2 regions of the Geobacillus sp. DSP4a genome follow, and region 1 is predicted to be linked to the other one. Evidence: riboswitches for the same ligand, from Rfam matches in the RefSeq annotation. Region 1 holds a riboswitch; the other holds the start of a gene.
The links. Region 1 has a riboswitch for cobalamin ahead of ETC02_RS10415 ((2Fe-2S) ferredoxin domain-containing protein). Riboswitches for the same ligand answer to the same signal wherever they lie in the genome.
Positions count from the first base shown of each region.

Region 2: it holds a riboswitch for cobalamin, as region 1 does, so the genes downstream of both, ETC02_RS06365 (ABC transporter substrate-binding protein) here and ETC02_RS10415 ((2Fe-2S) ferredoxin domain-containing protein) in region 1, are expected to answer to the same signal.

Region 1 is NZ_SDLD01000026.1:23,847-27,320, forward strand. Features, by position in the region: gene rraA (ribonuclease E activity regulator RraA) at 1-118, shown strand, start outside; gene ETC02_RS10400 (hypothetical protein) at 170-424, shown strand; gene ETC02_RS10405 (retropepsin-like aspartic protease) at 414-794, shown strand; partial or broken gene ETC02_RS18380 (RraA family protein) at 812-952, shown strand; cobalamin riboswitch at 1,011-1,204, shown strand; gene ETC02_RS10415 ((2Fe-2S) ferredoxin domain-containing protein) at 1,390-1,788, shown strand; gene ETC02_RS10420 (energy-coupling factor ABC transporter permease) at 1,789-2,532, shown strand; gene ETC02_RS10425 (energy-coupling factor ABC transporter substrate-binding protein) at 2,537-2,830, shown strand; gene ETC02_RS10430 (energy-coupling factor transporter transmembrane component T family protein) at 2,814-3,474, shown strand, end outside.
Region 2 is NZ_SDLD01000012.1:60,855-64,328, forward strand. Features, by position in the region: gene ETC02_RS06355 (adenosylcobinamide amidohydrolase) at 1-372, opposite strand, end outside; gene ETC02_RS06360 (FecCD family ABC transporter permease) at 369-1,403, opposite strand; gene ETC02_RS06365 (ABC transporter substrate-binding protein) at 1,390-2,349, opposite strand; cobalamin riboswitch at 2,489-2,687, opposite strand; gene ETC02_RS06370 (NUDIX hydrolase) at 2,757-3,224, opposite strand; partial or broken gene ETC02_RS18580 (IS982 family transposase) at 3,270-3,451, opposite strand.

The sequences.
Region 1 (3,474 bases):
CGCCCGCGACGTTGTGCTCGAGTTCGGCGGCGTCCGCTGGGAGCCAGGGGCGTACGTGTACGCTGATGCGGACGGCGTTGTCGTCGCCAACAAAGATTTGTTGGCGAAAAATGGTTGACGGCTGCGGTCGAGTCTCGTTCAATACAACGAACAGGTTGAGGCGATGGAGATGGAATGGCAGGAAGTGCGTTCATTGTATCCAAATCAATTTGTGAAATTACAAGTATTAAAGTCCCATTTAGAGGGAGATCAAGAAATCATTGAAGAGGTGGCTGTTATCGGAACGGTTTCGGACAAGGATGCAACTCGTGAGTTGCTGCAATCGAAAGGGAATCAGCTTGTTTATCATACTAGCCACAAGGAGATTGTTTTAAAAGTTCGGGGAGCGATTGGCCTGAGAGGGAAATTTCATTATGCAGATTGAATATCGTGAAGGCTTGCTGTTTGCATCGATCGAAATCGTTTATCAAGGAAGGTCTAAGTTGATTCATAATATGGTGATTGATACTGGTGCGGCGAAAACAGTGATTTCTCAAAATGCAGTAGAAGATATTCATTTGCGGGTAGAGCCGGGCGATCGTATTGTGGCTTATTACGGAATCGGTGGGAAAGAGTACGCGTTTACAAAAAAATTAGACTGTATTCAGCTAGATTCTTTCCAGCTAAGAGAGTATGAAATTGATTTTAGCGGGATGGACTATGAGGGGATTAACGGTTTGTTAGGATTGGATATATTGCTGGGCGCTGGATTTGTCTTAGACCTGGACAAGTTGGAGATGTATCGTTCTGGTTGAAATGGAACGCCCGCTCGAAATGCCAAAAAGAAGGAAAAGGCGCCCGCGACGTTGTGCTCGAGTTCGGCGGCGTCCGCTGGGAGCCGGGCGCATACGTGTACGCCGATGCCGACGGCGTTGTCGTCGCCCGCGAAGATTTGTCGGCAAAAAACGGTTGACGCCTGCCATCAAGTTGTACTACGATGAGAACGGATGCTTGTTCCATGACAAGATCAATAGGCGAGAAACAGACAAGGTGCCTAAGCCTGCTCTAGGGTTTGGGTGAAAAGGGAAGCCCGGTGAAAATCCGGCACGGTGCCCGCCACTGTGATGGGGAGCTTTGCGGCAACAAGTCACTGAAGGATGCTTCGGGAAGACGCCGCCAAGCGATGATCCTAAGTCAGGAGACCTGCCTTGTTTGGATCGGACGGATGCCTACGGGACTATAGGCAGACGTGCGGGAGAATGACGGCTTTAGGGGCCCTGTTTGGGCCGTTTACGGCTTTCGTATACATTTTTCTGCACCTCTGCTGTAGAGGTGCTTTTTCTTTTGCCGAAAACCTGCCCGTCTGTCTGCGTCTAAATTCTATCATTCTAGCCAAAAAGGGGGGATTCGGTGGCGACGTGGGATTTGCGGGGAATGAAGCATCATGTGCTCATTTGCAACGGAGGGACGTGCCTCCGCCATGGCGGAGATGACGTGACAACCGCGGTGCGCGAGGAGATCGCCCGTCTCGGGCTTGACGACGCTGTCCATACAACAAGGACGCGCTGCAACGGACGCTGTCAAGATGCGTGTGTGATGATCGTCTATCCGCAAGGCATCTGGTATCGACAGATGACGCCGGAGCGGGCGAAGGAGGTTGTGCGCGCCCATTTGGGTGAGGGGGTTCCGATGCGGGAGTGGGCGACGTATGAATACGAAGGCGAATTGGTGTTGACGCCAGCCGGCGAACGGGAGGCGCCAAGCGGAAAACGGAAAACGGAACATGCTGCGAAAGGAGTGAAGGGATAAATGAAGAGAGCGGTTCGATGGAGCGGAATGGTGGCTTTGTTCGTTTCCTATTTTTTGTTGACGAATGAAAATGAAGCGTATGCCATGCATATTATGGAAGGATTTTTGCCTGTCAAATGGGCGCTGTTTTGGTGGCTGTTGTTTTTGCCGTTCTTTGTGTTCGGATTGCGGCGGCTTGTGCATACGCTGAAGCAGCACCCCGAACATAAGCTTCTGATGGCGTTAGCTGGCGCGTTTACATTTGTATTGTCGGCGTTGAAAATTCCATCCGTCACCGGCAGCAGCTCGCATCCGACCGGGATCGGCTTCGGCTCGGTTTTGTTTGGACCATGGGTGATGGTGGTGATCGGCACAGTCGTTCTTCTCTTTCAAGCGCTGCTTCTTGCCCACGGAGGAGTGACGACGCTTGGGGCCAATGCGATGTCAATGGCGATCGTCGGCCCGTTCGTCGCGTACGGAGTGTATCAACTGTGCCGAAAAGGGGCGGTATCCAATCGAGCGGCTTTGTTTCTTGCCGCTTGTTTGTCTGATTTGGCTACATATGTCATGACGTCCCTGCAGCTTGCCCTGGCGTTTCCGTCTCCTGATGGGGGAGTCACCGCCTCGTTTTTGAAATTCGCCGGCATTTTTGCCATTACTCAAGTGCCGTTGGCGGTGACGGAAGGCATCATAACGGTAATCGTCTGGAACTGGCTTTCCTCCTATCAAGCTTCTCCGCTGTTCCAAAAGGAAAAGGGGGCGTAATGCGATGAAGAAAAATGGCTTGCTCGTGTTGCTGGCTGCTTTGCTTGTCATCATTCCGCTTTGGTGGGCGCGCGGATCGGAATTCGGTGGAACGGACGATCAGGCGGAAAAAGCCATTCAAACGCTCAACCCGCATTACCGGCCGTGGTTTGAGTCGATCTTCACCCCTCCAGGCGGCGAAGTCGAAACGCTTCTGTTCTCGCTGCAAGCCGCGCTTGGCGCCGGCGTGATCGGCTACGTCGTCGGGTTGTACAAAGGGCGTTCGGAGCGGAAAAACAGCCATGATTCGCGAGTTTGACCGTTGGGCGTATGACAACCGGCTGCGGGCATGGCGGGCGGAGTGGAAGCTGATCGTGGCGTTTGTTATGCTTGCCGTTGTCATGATGGGCGGCTGGCGCGAACAATGGCTTGTGCTCATCGGAATGGCGTATTGGATTGTCGCTCGTGCACGAGTGCCGTTTTCCGTGTATGGAAAAGCGATGCTCGCCGCCTCCGTTTTTTTAGGGCTCAGCCTGCTGACGCTCGTTGTGTCCGTGTCGGTTCCTTTTCAAATAACTTTCATCGACAGCCAGCTGCAGCCGGCTGCAAAGCTCGCCGTCCGCTCCCTTGCCGCCTGGTCGTGCTTGTTTTTCCTTCTCATTACGACGCCGGCGCCGGACTTGATTGCGGTGCTGAGGCGAATGCGGCTGCCGGCGGCGCTCGTGGAACTTTGCTTTCTTATGTATCGCTTTATCTTTTTGCTCGAGCAGGCGGCCGCAGAGCTAATGCTGGCGCTGCGAGCCCGCAGCGGGGGAACGCATTGGCGGCATGGCGGGATGCTGATGTACCAACTATGGATGAAAACGTGGCATTCGTATGAAGCGTTCAGCCGTTCGCTTGTGGCGCGTGGAGGCGTCGCGTCGGCTGGGCATACGCATCAGCGGGAAAAAGCGCATGTGCCTC
Region 2 (3,474 bases), on a different contig from region 1:
CGCGTCTCGGAGGGCGGCTTCATCGTCCTCCGTCCACGTCGGAAAGAAGCCGCGCTGATGAGGATAGCGGCCGAGCGCCACCGTTTCCCTCACCGTATAGCCGGGCGCCGCCTCCGCTGTCTGCGGCAAGACGGCGGCCATCCGCGCCCATTGCTTCGCAGACAGCGCCGAGAGCTTTCGGCCATCGATGACGATCTCCCCGCTTGCCAGCGGCAGCTCTTTGCTGATGAGTTTGATCAAAGTCGTTTTCCCGCTGCCATTCGGCCCTAAGATGCCGAATATTTCGCCTTTTTCCACGGCAAACGTCACACCATCAAGCACTTGTTGCTGCCCGTATCGATGCGATACGGCCCGCACCTCGAGCATCGTCATCCCATCTTTCGTTTCGTTTTTCGGAAAAACAAGACGGCAAATAGCGGAGCGCCGATCAGCGACGTAATGACGCCGATCGGCAGTTCGCGCGGTTCAATGATCGTCCGCGCCGCCACATCGGCAAGCACAAGAAACGCACCGCCGTACAAGAGCGACAGCGGCAACAGCACCCGGTAGTTCGGCCCGCACACAAGCCGAACCATATGCGGAACGACAAGCCCGACAAAGCCGATCGTCCCTGACACCGACACCGCCGCACCGGTGAGCAGCGCCGCTGCCGTCAAAATGATGACTTTTCGGCGCGTAACATCAACGCCGACATGAAGCGCCGCCTCCTCGCCAAAGGCAAACGCGTTCAACTCGCGGCTGTTGGCGATGAGCACTGCGGCCCCAACGAGAAAAAACGGCAGCAACAGCCCGCTGTATTTCCAGCCGCGCATCGCCACGCTCCCCATCAGCCATGAGATGATTTGCCGCAATTCTTCCCCGGTCAACGCGATCATGAGCGAAATGAACGCGCTGAAAAACGCGCCGAAGATAATGCCGGCTAAAATGATCGTCTCAACCGACATGCGCCGCTCCACAGCGCGAGTGAACGCCAAAACGGCGGCAAGCGTCGCCATGCCAAACAAGATGCTCACGACCGGCAGCGTGAACGTGCCAAAGAACGGCCATTGCCAGCCGAGAAAGATGACGAGCACCGCCCCGACCGACGCGCCGGACGAGACACCGAGCGTGTACGGATCGGCGAGCGCATTTTTTAACAGCCCTTGAAACGCGGCCCCGGCCAGCGCCAATGACGCCCCGACCAAAAACGCAAGCACGACGCGCGGCAAGCGGATCGCCATCACGATCGGCACCCAATCAGCCGGAATGTGGCGAGGCAGCGCCGCTCCGAACCATTCAGCCGCCAAAATGCGGACAATAGAAGAAAAGGGAATCGACAGCGATCCTGTCGATACCCCTACGAGAAGCGATAACACGGCCGCGGTGACGGCCAATATATACATCCACATTTTACTTGAACACATCCGGGTAAATGGCTTTGGCAAGTTCCTCGACCCCTTCGACAAGGCGCGGACCCGGTCGGCTTACTAAGTCGGTGTTGACGTCATACACCCGCTTGTTTTTCACCGCCGGCACGTCTTTCCAAGCGGCGCGCGCCAACACTTGCTTCGCTCCGCCGTATGTCGTGATGATGACATCCGGCTTATAGGCCACGGCTTTTTCTTCCGTCACCATCGGCCAGCCTTCCAAGCTGCCGGCGACGTTTTTCGCCGAAATCACTTGAAGCATCTCATCCATAAACGTCCCTTTGCCGGCCGTATAAATTTGCGGCGGCGGCGACACTTCAATCCAGACATTGGCCTGTTTGTCCGCCGGGATTTGTTTCGCTTTTTCTTTGATTTTCGCAAGCTTCTCTTTCATCTCATCAATCACTTGCTTCGCTTTGTCTGTCGTCCCGGTCGCTTTGCCGATCAAGTCGATGGACGCATATACATCGTCGAACGACTTCGCGTCATTGACGACAAGCACGGTAATGCCGGCGTCTTTCAATTGCTTGAGGCCATCGCGCGAGTTATGGGCGCTTGACGCGTGGGCCAAGACGAGATCCGGTTTGAGCGAAATGATTTTCTCGACGTTGAATTCCATGCCGCCGATTTTCGTTTTCGTTTTGACGTCTTCCGGATAATTGTCAAAATCGCTGACGCCGACGATCTTATCGCCCAACCCCAACGCATAGGCGATTTCCGTATTGCTCGGGATGAGCGAGACGATTTTTTTCGGTTCCGCTTTGATCGTGACATCCTCGCCAAGCCCGTCTTTCACCGTCACCGGAAACGCCGCTTGTTCCGTTTTCGGTTCTTCTTTTTTCGCAGGCTGGGCGTTGCTATTGGCTCCACTGCTGCAGCCGACCAGCACGGCGGCCAAAAGGAAGAACACCGCCACCACCGCCGGCCATGTCCAACGTTTCATCCGTCATTCCCCCTTCGATGATGTATGTACAACAAAAAAGCCCATTCCGTCCGAACGGGGAATGAGCACGAAACAGACCGCCAATGGGCACAACAATGCCCTGTACGACTGTTTCCACGTCTCACCCCCCGAAGATTCGGAAACTGCGGCAAGCAAGGCAGGTCTACTGGCTCATGCTTCATCCTACTCTGAAGCCTTCCCGTACGGAAAACAGCGCAAGCCATCTATCCGTACAGTGGCGATTTCATTTCGTCCGCATTGACAGTTGCGGGGACAGCTCCGGATTCCCACCGGATTCCCTATTAAGCCGTTTCGGCGCCTTGCTGCGAATTGATTTAGTTATCGGATATGGACATTTTTATATTAAAGCAAGGCCTGGCATTTGACAACTATGAATTTACAGCACTTCACCTTCCCACTCTTGCAGACAATCGAGACGGATTCATGACCCATGCTTCATAAGGAACAGAGCATCCCCTTTTCATCGCATCGAGCACCCGCGATTTCAAATGCGGCCATGTCACATATTCATCAATATTCGACTCATCGATCAACACAAACTTCGCCTTTTGAATTTCCTCAGGCTGGGGAGAAACGTTTCCTTTCACATATGTCGCTTTAAATACAATGTTTATGATATTTTTAGTTTCATTGTAATACACGCCGCTGACCCCGATGAGACGGATGTCAACGCCAGTCTCTTCATGCACCTCGCGATGAACGGCCCGATCGAGCGGCTCGCCCGGTTCAACTTGTCCACCCGGCATTTCCCACGTATCGGAGCGGTCATAGCTTTTAACAAGCAAAACCTCTCCCGTGTCATTCGTAATATAGGCTGAAACGGTGATAATGGCTTGTTGGTGTTTATCCATCAAGCTCTCCTCCTACATCGCGGAATGATCCTAGCCCTCTCCAAACAAAACAACTTTCCAAGAATATGAATGGCGATTATGACCCATTTCCTTGCTTTAACAAATGACGATTTCAGCGCTACAATACATTTAGAGCCGCCAGACAGTTGCGCTGATACCAAGAACAAGATCGCCGTATATTGCTTTTGAATTTCCGCTTGATCCGTTGTAAAATGAAGACGCTCTTGTATGGGATTTCTCCTTTCTAATGTTA